One region of the Peribacillus sp. NPDC096448 genome, then DNA from elsewhere that is predicted to be linked to it. Evidence: riboswitches for the same ligand, from Rfam matches in the RefSeq annotation. Region 1 holds a riboswitch; each other region holds the start of a gene.

The links. Region 1 has a riboswitch for S-adenosylmethionine ahead of ACIQ0C_RS20495 (Fur-regulated basic protein FbpA). Riboswitches for the same ligand answer to the same signal wherever they lie in the genome.
Region 2: linked by a shared signal. The riboswitch ahead of metK (methionine adenosyltransferase) and the one ahead of ACIQ0C_RS20495 (Fur-regulated basic protein FbpA) in region 1 are both predicted to bind S-adenosylmethionine.
Region 3: linked by a shared signal. The riboswitch ahead of ACIQ0C_RS04380 (bifunctional homocysteine S-methyltransferase/methylenetetrahydrofolate reductase) and the one ahead of ACIQ0C_RS20495 (Fur-regulated basic protein FbpA) in region 1 are both predicted to bind S-adenosylmethionine.

The regions. Positions count from the first base shown of each region.
Region 1 covers NZ_JBIWEU010000013.1:10,276-13,738, reverse strand. The annotation lists gene thiW (energy coupling factor transporter S component ThiW) at 1-247, opposite strand, end outside; gene tenA (thiaminase II) at 260-949, opposite strand; TPP riboswitch at 1,040-1,145, opposite strand; SAM riboswitch class I at 1,302-1,406, shown strand; gene ACIQ0C_RS20495 (Fur-regulated basic protein FbpA) at 1,582-1,770, shown strand; gene ACIQ0C_RS20490 (Spo0E family sporulation regulatory protein-aspartic acid phosphatase) at 2,024-2,218, shown strand; gene ACIQ0C_RS20485 (GNAT family N-acetyltransferase) at 2,289-2,795, opposite strand; gene ACIQ0C_RS20480 (DUF459 domain-containing protein) at 3,013-3,463, shown strand, end outside.
Region 2 covers NZ_JBIWEU010000012.1:159,522-162,984, reverse strand. The annotation lists gene pckA (phosphoenolpyruvate carboxykinase (ATP)) at 1-1,363, opposite strand, end outside; SAM riboswitch class I at 1,793-1,954, shown strand; gene metK (methionine adenosyltransferase) at 2,118-3,311, shown strand.
Region 3 covers NZ_JBIWEU010000002.1:91,041-94,503, reverse strand. The annotation lists gene metH (methionine synthase) at 1-22, opposite strand, end outside; gene ACIQ0C_RS04380 (bifunctional homocysteine S-methyltransferase/methylenetetrahydrofolate reductase) at 19-1,863, opposite strand; SAM riboswitch class I at 1,967-2,065, opposite strand; gene ACIQ0C_RS04375 (MOSC domain-containing protein) at 2,183-2,827, opposite strand; gene ku (non-homologous end joining protein Ku) at 3,320-3,463, opposite strand, start outside.

The sequences.
Region 1 (3,463 bases):
GTGCACCGATCATGCTTCCGGGAAAGGCGAAAATTGAACCGGTACCAGACATGTTTCTAATGATGGAAACTAAAAAAGCTTGTGTTACAGCATAGGCAGGCCCCAATAGAACAGCCGTCAGGACATTTGCCAGATGCTGAATAGGAAAGATTTTTGCAAATCCTGCAGGTATGAAAATAAATGAACTGGTCAGCGTCGTTAAAGCCGTGATCATGGCAGTCAACGTCAGTTTCTTGATAGGATTCATCATGTCATCCACCTACAGCGGCCAATCCTGCTCATTTTGAACCATATCCCAGAATAAATATTCATATCGGGAAGTAACCAAAAAGTGCTTTTCTAATCTAAGAAGTTCCTTTTCAGGCATGCCTTCCGTCAATTCTTCCAACAAAGCGATCAGCCACTTATGTGCTTCCCCGAATTCAGGAGACGAATAGGACCTTATCCAATCTGCGTAGCGGTTGTTTTCCAAAGCTGCTCCATTTTGTTCTTTTAATAGCAAACCGATTTCATAATAATCCCAAGCGCAGGGCAGGAGACAGGCGATCAAGTCTGCCAAAGTCCCATGCTGAGCTGCATTTAGCATGTAACCTGTATAGGCTAAAGTGGTTGGAGTAGGTTCTGTATTTTCCAATTCCTTGGAACTGATCCCGAATTCGGAAGCATAATGCCGATGGATATCCATTTCCACTTGAAGGGTTTCATTTAAAATATTCGCAAACTTTGCCATGGTTTCGATGTTATGGGCTTTGATGACACCTAAAGCAAAGAGCTTGGAATAATCCATGAGATAGATATAGTCCTGCTTCAGGTAATAGGCAAATTTCTTTTCAGGAAGCGTGCCGTTTCCAATTGCCTGGACAAAGGGATGTGAATGGTTCCTTTTCCAAATCTCTTTTGCCCTTGCATGCAGTCTATCACTGAATGTTTCTAATTTTGTATTCTCCATTGTTCATCCTCCTTTAGAATGGATCCCTTTGTTAAATAAAAAACCCCGTTCCTGAATACGGAACGGGGTAGATGGATATAGTCTGTAAATGGACGATATCATCCACTTCCCTCCGCCGGTATGAGCCGGTTCAGGTTCAAAGGGTCCGGAACTAATTCCATCTCAGTCTTAAAAAAAGACTCCCCTAGTGGTGTGAATTGTATGTAATTACTGACATCATATCAGAAAGACAAGAAAATGCAACACGTATTTGAAACAGGGATCCCTTTATTCCAGGAAAAAAGGGAGAACCAGGTAATTGACTTTTGATGATTATTAGGATAGAATCATTTCTACATCATTATATATCGAATTCTTATCCAGAGAGGTGGAGGGACTTGGCCCTAAGAAACCTCGGCAGCGGACCCATTTTGGGAACTGTGCTAAATCCAACAAGCATATGCTTGGAAGATAAGAAGAGCCGTACGGACACTGTCAGCCTCTTCTTAAATTGGAAGGGGCTTTTATTTTTGGGAAATAACGTTTAGTGACATAATAGAAAAGGTATATATAATTTGGTGAAATCAAACAAGTTGATAAAGTTTAGCTAACTAGAAGCAGGCTCAAGGACGACTAGGAAAGGAGCCATTTACATGGCAGAATTATTTAAGAGGATTGAACAGAGGAAGGCAAAGCTCATTGAAGAGCTATTGGCCAATGGAGTATACAAAACCTCTGATGAAAGGCACCTTTATGATGCCCCATTAAAAGTACTTGAAGATGAATATAAGATTGTTATAAATAGACCCAATAACGAGTCACCTTCTGAATGGATGACATAGTAAGCGATATACTATATTTTTGGTTCATGGATAAGGGATATGATGTAAGCATTCGCAGTCTACACTAGTGGATGCTTTTTTTGCGTTTAATAGAAAACGACACAAAATATACATAATTTAAGAGTGGAATAGGTGTTTTGTTACATTTGACCTATAAAATAACACATTTTATTTCTGGAAAATAGTTGATTTTAACTAGTGGTTTCATTATGATGAAAGTGTAAAAATATTGAATAAATGGGAGGTGGCTATAATGCCTTGCCGTAAGGTAACTGTAGAAAAAGTAGAAGAAAAGAGACAGGAAATGATAAAGTTGGGAGCGACTTACGGCTTAACAAGTCTCGTAACTGTTCAAGCCAGTCAAGAATTGGATAGGCTATTAAATGCATTAGCAAGTAAAAGGGATTCTGAGTATTTTTCCTTTCAAAAAGCAAATAGGTATTTTTAAATTAGCCAATTCGACCTGTATTAATCTGAAAAAGCTACTGCTCAAGGCAATAGCTCTAAAGAATTATATATTAAATATCGACACGTTTACCAAGAATGATCAAATCCCGCTCAATGCCATCCAGCTCGGCAACTTGAGGTAAATGTGCCCATTCTTCAAACCCAAATTTGGAAAAAAGCTTAAGGCTCGGTGCATTGTGGGCGAAAATGAAACCCAATAAAGTCTTAATACCTAATTTTGGACACAATTCAATTGCCTTTCGAATCGAAATTTGTCCGATTCCTTTTCCCCGGAAATAATCATCAATATAAATGCTGATTTCCGCAGTGGACTTATATGCCGGTCGGCCATAGAAGGATTGAAAGCTCATCCATCCAGCAGTTTTCCCTTCTATAGTAATGATATATAGCGGTCTACTTTCTGAATGATGTTCCTCAAACCATTTAACCCTCGATTGGACGGATACAGGTTCCGTATCTGCCGTGACCATTCTTGAAGCAATTGTCGAATTATATATTTCAACAATTCTGGGTAGATCAGATAGTTCTGCCTCTCTAAACTCTATGTTCTCTTCCATGATTTAAACTCCTAACTATCATTTATTCAATCTCCAGAATGAAGGGTAATCCCGTTTTTGGTTTTAGGAACGGTGAACGACACCCAATCCATTGAAAGTTTTATATTATCATACACTCATTACTCTTTATCTGACAATTCTTTTTTATGTTAAGACTTCAGATTTTTGGGTATGTAAAAGACTAAATACTTCTAGAAAAAGACAAGAGGAGAACCAAATGAAAAAATTGGCAGGTTTATTGATTATTGTACTGGTTATATGTTTTGCTGCATATGAATTCCAGGCCTCGGAGTCGGAAGATGTGCAAAGGGTCATGGCTTTTGGAGATTCATTAACCTATGGAAAAGGGGATAAAAACGGGGAAGGATATATAGAAGGCCTTGAGGATGAATTGAATGATCCGCAATCGGAGCAAAAAGTGAGTTTTTGGAATTACGGTATAAAAGGCCAGGAAACGGATGGGGTGATGAAACAGCTTGATGATTACCGCATTAAAACGAAACTTGATGAAGCTGATACTTTCATCGTTTTTATTGGAACGAATGACTTGATCAATAGTAACGGCGGGGACTTGGAGAAAATAAGTGACCGAAAAATCAATGAGGGTAAACGGGAGTATATCAACCATCTGAAAAAGATTACATCAACATTGCTGGAGGCAAACGATA
Region 2 (3,463 bases), on a different contig from region 1:
CACCTTCAAGTGCCGCTTGTACCATTGCACGAGTGTAAGCAAGTTTCATACGGCTTCCAGTTCCATATGCACCGCCAGTCCATCCTGTGTTGACAAGGTATACCTTTGCATTGTGCTCGTCAATTTTATCACCAAGCATCTCGGCATAACGTGTAGCTGGAAGCGGTAAGAATGGTGAGCCGAAGCAAGTGGAGAATGTAGCTTCCGGTGAAGTTACGCCCCTTTCAGTACCAGCCAATTTACTAGTGTATCCGCTTAGGAAGTGGAACATTGCCTGTTCTTTGGAAAGCTTGCTGATTGGAGGCAGAACGCCTGAAGCATCAGCTGTTAAGAAAATGATTGTATTTGGGTGTCCTGCAATACTTGGGTTCACGATGTTATCGATCGCTTGCATTTGGTAAGCGGCACGAGTGTTTTCAGTCAATGAACTGTCATCATAGTTCGCTTCACGTGTATCCGGATCAACAACAACATTTTCCAATACAGCACCAAAACGGATCGCATCGAAAATTTGTGGTTCTTTTTCACGTGAAAGGTTGATCGTTTTCGCATAGCAGCCGCCTTCGATGTTGAATACGCCGTTAGAAGACCAGCCATGCTCGTCATCACCAATCAGTTTACGGCTAGTGTCTGCTGATAAAGTTGTTTTGCCTGTACCGGACAGTCCGAAGAATAAAGCGACGTCCCCTTCACGTCCTACGTTAGCAGAGCAATGCATTGGAAGGATTCCAGCCTCTGGAAGTAAGTAGTTCATGATCGAGAAGATCGATTTTTTCATTTCTCCTGCATATTCCGTTCCGCCGATCAAGATGGTACGGCGTTCAAATGAAACGATGATGAAAGTTTCGGATGTGGTTCCGTCCACTTCTGGGTCCGCTTTGAAGTTAGGTGCAGAAAGGATCGTGAATTCAGCTTCGTGACCTCTCAGTTCCTCTTCGTTTGGACGGATGAACAAAGTATGGGCGAATAGGTTATGCCAAGCATATTCATTAACAACACGGATGGGAAGACGTGATGATTCGTCTGCACCAGCGAAACCTTTAAAAACAAAAATCTCTTCTTTTGCTTTTAGGTAGTCAACTACTTTATTATATAGTTTATTGAACACATCTTCGGAAATCGGCTGGTTCACGGGACCCCAATCGATTTTATCTTTAACTGATGCTTCTTCCACGATAAACTTATCTTTAGGTGAACGACCAGTATATTTGCCAGTTTCAGCTTTAACCGCGCCGGTTGATGTTAAAACGCCTTCATTTCTGCTTAGTACTTTTTCGACCAATTGAGGAACTGATAGTTGAGTTTGCACATTGTTTCCTGTTAATAATTGGTGTAACTCATTAGAAACATCTACAGAATTCATATATGAGGTACCTTCCTTTGTTTGAGTTTTTAGATTACAATTAGTATAACACATTCATTCAATTAGTCTATACTATTTCTTTTAATTTGTGATTATTTTCAGCTGGACGCATTAATCATTTTAATCCGGCAGGAACCGAATCAGGATTATCGCATATACTATCATTAAGAAAAATTTATTTAAATAGGAAGTAAGTAAGCAATATATGTCTAATGGGAAAGTCAGGATGTCATTCCTTTTCGATGCTCCATACTTTATTATTAATGGCAATTTGCAACATTTCTATTCGTATTTTGCATTGTAAACCCCTTTAGGACGTTGTATCAACATGATTTTTCAAATGAACGCCATTCTGGGTGGAAATGTTCTTTTTAGAAAAGCATTGACAAATTCCAGCCAAATACGATATTATCTTAAATTGTACGGATTCTCTTATCCCGAGTTGGTGGAGGGACAGGCCCTTTGAAACCCAGCAACCTGCCATATTGAACTTGACTCCAAGACCGATCGCCGAAAATAAAGCGAAGGTCTTCAAGGAATAGTGGTGATGGTGCTAACCTGAGCAAGGTAAAAACCCTTGAACGATAAGAGTGAAAGGATAGAAGACAGAATTTTAAACCTTTCCTCATTTGCCAGGGAAGGTTTTTGTGTTTTTTATAAGTAATTCTGTGTCTATAGTCGAAACTAATGAGGGAAACGAGTTCCGTAAAAATCAGGCTTATGCCTACACCATACTAACTTCCAAGGAGGAAATATGATGTCAAAGAAACGTCTATTTACTTCTGAATCTGTTACAGAGGGCCATCCGGACAAAATTTGTGATCAGATTTCAGATTCCATTTTAGATGCTATCCTAGCTAAGGATGCAAATGCACGTGTTGCGTGTGAAACAAGTGTAACTACAGGTCTTGTGCTTGTTGCTGGTGAAATTACAACTTCAGCTTACGTGGACATTCCGCGTATCGTTCGTGATACGATTAAAGGAATTGGCTACACACGTGCGAAATACGGTTTCGATGCTGAAACTTGTGCCGTGTTGAGTTCCATCGATGAGCAGTCTGCCGATATCGCAGCTGGTGTCGATAAAGCATTGGAAGCTCGTGAAGGAAACATGTCAGAGGAAGAAATCGATGCAATCGGTGCAGGGGACCAAGGTCTAATGTTCGGATTTGCGTGTAATGAAACAGAAGAGCTTATGCCGCTTCCGATTTCATTGGCGCATAAACTTTCATTCCGCTTGTCTCAAGTTCGTAAAGATGAAACTCTTGCTTACCTACGCCCTGATGGTAAAACACAGGTAACTGTGGAATATGATGAGAATAACCGTCCTGTACGTGTAGATACGATCGTCATCTCTACACAGCATGATGCAGAAATTACGCTTGAACAAATTCAAGCCGATCTAAAAGAACATGTGATCAAAGCTGTTGTTCCAGCCGAGTTGATCGATGCAGATACTAAGTATTTCATCAACCCGACTGGCCGTTTCGTAATTGGCGGACCTCAAGGGGATGCTGGTCTTACTGGACGTAAAATCATCGTTGATACTTACGGCGGATACGCTCGTCACGGCGGCGGTGCATTCTCTGGTAAGGATGCTACTAAAGTTGACCGTTCTGCTGCATACGCTGCTCGTTACGTTGCGAAAAACATCGTGGCAGCCGGCCTTGCCGACAAAGCGGAAGTTCAATTGGCATACGCGATTGGTGTGGCAGAGCCTGTATCGATCTCCATTGATACGTTCGGAACTGGTACAGTTAGCGAAGAAGTCCTTGTTGACCTAGTTCGCGCTAACTTCGACCTTCGTCCAGCTGGTATCATCAAAATGCTTGACCTTCGTCGCCCAATCTACAAACAAACGGCTGCCTACGGACACTTCGGCCGTACAGATGTCGATCTTCCATGGGAACGCACGGACAAAGCAGAAACATTAAAAGCGCAAGCGTAATTCATATAAAAAAAGGTGTCTCGCAATTAGCGGGGCACCTTTTTTTATGGATTAATTTTGCCGTCTATCGGGAATAATTCAAGAAATCCCAAAGAAATTAAACTTAAAGGCCATACTCGTGAGTTAGAACAGTTTACTCGAGAGTTAGGAGC
Region 3 (3,463 bases), on a different contig from region 1:
CTTGAATCGCTTTTTTATTCATGTACTTTCCACCTCTGATGTCTGTTTACTATCGACTTTTCTAATATATTTTGTAAGTTCAGCCGTCATTTCATAGCGAAGGAACGGAGTGATTAAATATATGCCCTTGAATTTTTCCCTTGCCGCGTCCACCAGTTCCCGCGCGATATTCACCCCTTCAATCCTTGACTTTACAGGGTCATCCCCCGCTAAAGCCATGGCCCTTCTAACATTATCAGGCAATTTGATGCCTGGGATCTCATTATGGATGAATTCGGCGTTCCGGGTGCTTGTCAACGGCATGATACCGATGAAAATCGGGGTTTCCAAATGTTTTGTAGCTTCATATACTTCTTCGACCTGCTCCACGGAATAAATCGGCTGTGTCAAAAAGGATTGAGCACCGCAGGCAATCTTCTTTTCCATCCTCAGTACGGCTTTATCCAGATATTTCACATTAGGATTAAAAGCTGCCGCAATTTTAAAATTTGCCCGTTGGCCCAAACTTTGACCGGAATAGGAAAGACCTTCATTAAATTGTTTGACCATACTTATCAGGTCAAAGGAAGATAAATCATAAACCGAAGTGGCACCCGGGAAGTCCCCTATTTTTGAAGGATCTCCGGTGATGATCAATATTTCGTTCAGCCCCACCGTCTGCAGACCCATTAAATGTGACTGCAGGCCAATCAAATTTCGATCACGGCATGTTATATGCACCATCGGCTTTATATTCAATTGGTTCTTCAGTAAATTAGCCAGTGCATCATTCGCTATCCTTGGTGAGGCAAGTGAATTATCCGCTAATGTTATGGAATCGACCCCTGCTTTTTTCAAAACCTCAGCACCAGTCATGAAGCTCTCTATTCCCAACTTTTTCGGTGGATCAAGCTCAACAAGAATCGTCCTTTCTGTTTTGGCCTTTTCGTACAGGGGAAGTTCCAATTCTCTAACGCTCACTTCAATTTTTTCTATTTCGCGGGATTTCGTATATTTATATTTTACTGGAACCAAACTTCCAATCGCATTCTTTACAGCTTGAATGTGCAGTGGAGTCGTTCCACAGCACCCGCCTATGATTGCGGCACCTTGCTTACGAAGTTCCAGGGCACTGGAACCGAAATATTCCGGCACAGCTTTATAGACGAGCCTTCCATCGACATAATCCGGCAGGCTGGCATTAGGGTATATGGCAATCGATGCTTGCTTTGGCAAACTCACTTCTTCCAAGGCCCGAATCATATGATGTGGACCAAGACGGCAATTCACACCAACCACATCGGCTCCCAATTGCTCGAGTTTTTGAAAGGCTTCATTTAAATGGATTCCATTTTGAAGATTGCCCAGTTCATGCATCGAGACATTGGCGATGATCGGCAGTCCAGTTTCATTTTTAACGATTTGCAGGACGGTTTCCAGTTCTTCCAGGTCATAAAATGTTTCCAAGAGAATCCCATCAGGGTTTTCCATCAACAGACTGTATAGCTGTTCACGAAAACCCCGTTTTATCTCTTCCAAGCTTAAATCCGATTTCCTGATACTCCGCTGTGCCCCTATGGTACCGAAGACGTATGCCTTTCCTTTTGCCGCTTTTTTAGCAAGAATGACTCCCTGGCGATTGATTCTGCTCACTTCATCTTCCAGTCCATACCGTTTCAATTTGCTGAAACTGGCTCCGTAAGTATTCGATTGAAGGATATCTGCACCAGCTTCCAGATAAGCACGATGGATGGACTCTATTTGATCTGGGTTTGTGCAGTTTAATTCCTCATAACATTGATCGATGCCATTAGAGTACAGTAGGGTCCCCATTGCCCCTTCCCCAACCAGCATTCTTTCTTTCACTTCTTTACGAAAATTCATCATTACACCCTCTCTCAAAAACAATCCTGTTTTTGTCGTAGTCTATGAGTATGAGAGAAAAGGAAAAAAACCTTCTCAAAGAAGAAGGTTTATTGAAACATTCTCCTCATCTATCAAGCTCTGCTTGCTGGATTTAGCACCTTTGCCTAAGCTGGTTGCTGAGGTTTCTTCGGGCCAGTCCCTCCACCTCTCTCGATAAGATCCAATTATATAATTTTCACAAGATTTCAAAATTTGATTATATTTAATTTACATTAATAATCTGTCAATTTCAATACCTGATCGACATTTTTTTCACTTTTGCAAAATTCATTCAATCTTATGCAGCTTCAACCCTCTTCAAGATCCTTTGTTTCCAGTCTTCCGCTAACGAGTCTAGTGTAAGTAAAGCCTTAGCGCCTTCCAGGCCATCTCGTTTATGAAGGATGACATCTGCTGCATAATGAACTGAAATTTTTCCTTGCAAACGATCTATTAGCACGATCTCGTTTTGTTTATTTATCGTTCCTTCTCGAAGTACTCTTGCAAAATAACCAGTGAAACCCGTTTTCAGCACGAGTTCCAAAAACTTAGGTTCTTGATTGAAGTGGGAAATGGTCGAACAAGGTATCCTCCCCTGGTTAATTTGAACAATCACATCGCCTATTTGATAAATATCGCCGATATAAGTTGTTTCTTCCTTCATCCCCACTATGGTTAAATTTTCACCGAATGCAGGGATATCCAGCTTTTTAGAGAATTTTTCATTCCATAATGAATAATGCTCAAATGGGTAAAAGCACAAAGCCCGATCAGGACCTCCATGGAACTTTACATTACCCACGCCATCACCGATTATGCCTGCTTTAGTCACTGTCAGATTATCCTGTGCTTGTTTATTCATGGCTGAAAAGATATCGATATTCGAATAAATTTCATGTTTCGGCTTTCCCGCATGAAGTGATTTGATTTTTCCATTTTCCATTTTGCATCTTCCATTCATATTTAATTTAAATAACCCTGTATGTATAAATTATACTAAAAATCCATTTTATTCTGTAACTTTTTATATGTATATGAAATGAAAAAGCCAAATGTGCATGAAATGGGCAAAATATCATTGATTTCCAGAAAAATTCATAGGTTAGTTTCAGTAATTTTGTTGCTATTTCAGAATTAAATATGGTAGAATATGAACACAATATATAGTCGAAAACTACAACCGTTCGCCTATATGTTGATTTTCATGATTGAATTCCTCATTGTCGCTCTTTAGGGAGCGAATTTTTTTTGCTTTCATTCACTTCCATTTTTTTCTTTTAATCCCATTCAGTTTCTTGCGTCCTGATCGACTTAACTGTTCGCACCTTCCTTCCTCCCTGGCAGGTCCCTATCATTTCCTTATTAGAAGCCTGATTCCTTGCAAAAACAAGCAGAAAGCCGAGCGACATCATGCGTCTTCCGCTCAGCTTCCTGTTTACGCTTGTTTCTTTTTTTTCGGTGCCGCTTTCTTTCTGGTCGTCTTTTTCTTTACCGGTTCATCATGTTTTGTACGGTCTATGGATGCCTGTAATGCCTCCATTAAATCGGTTACATTGTTGGAAACTGGTTCTTTTGTTTT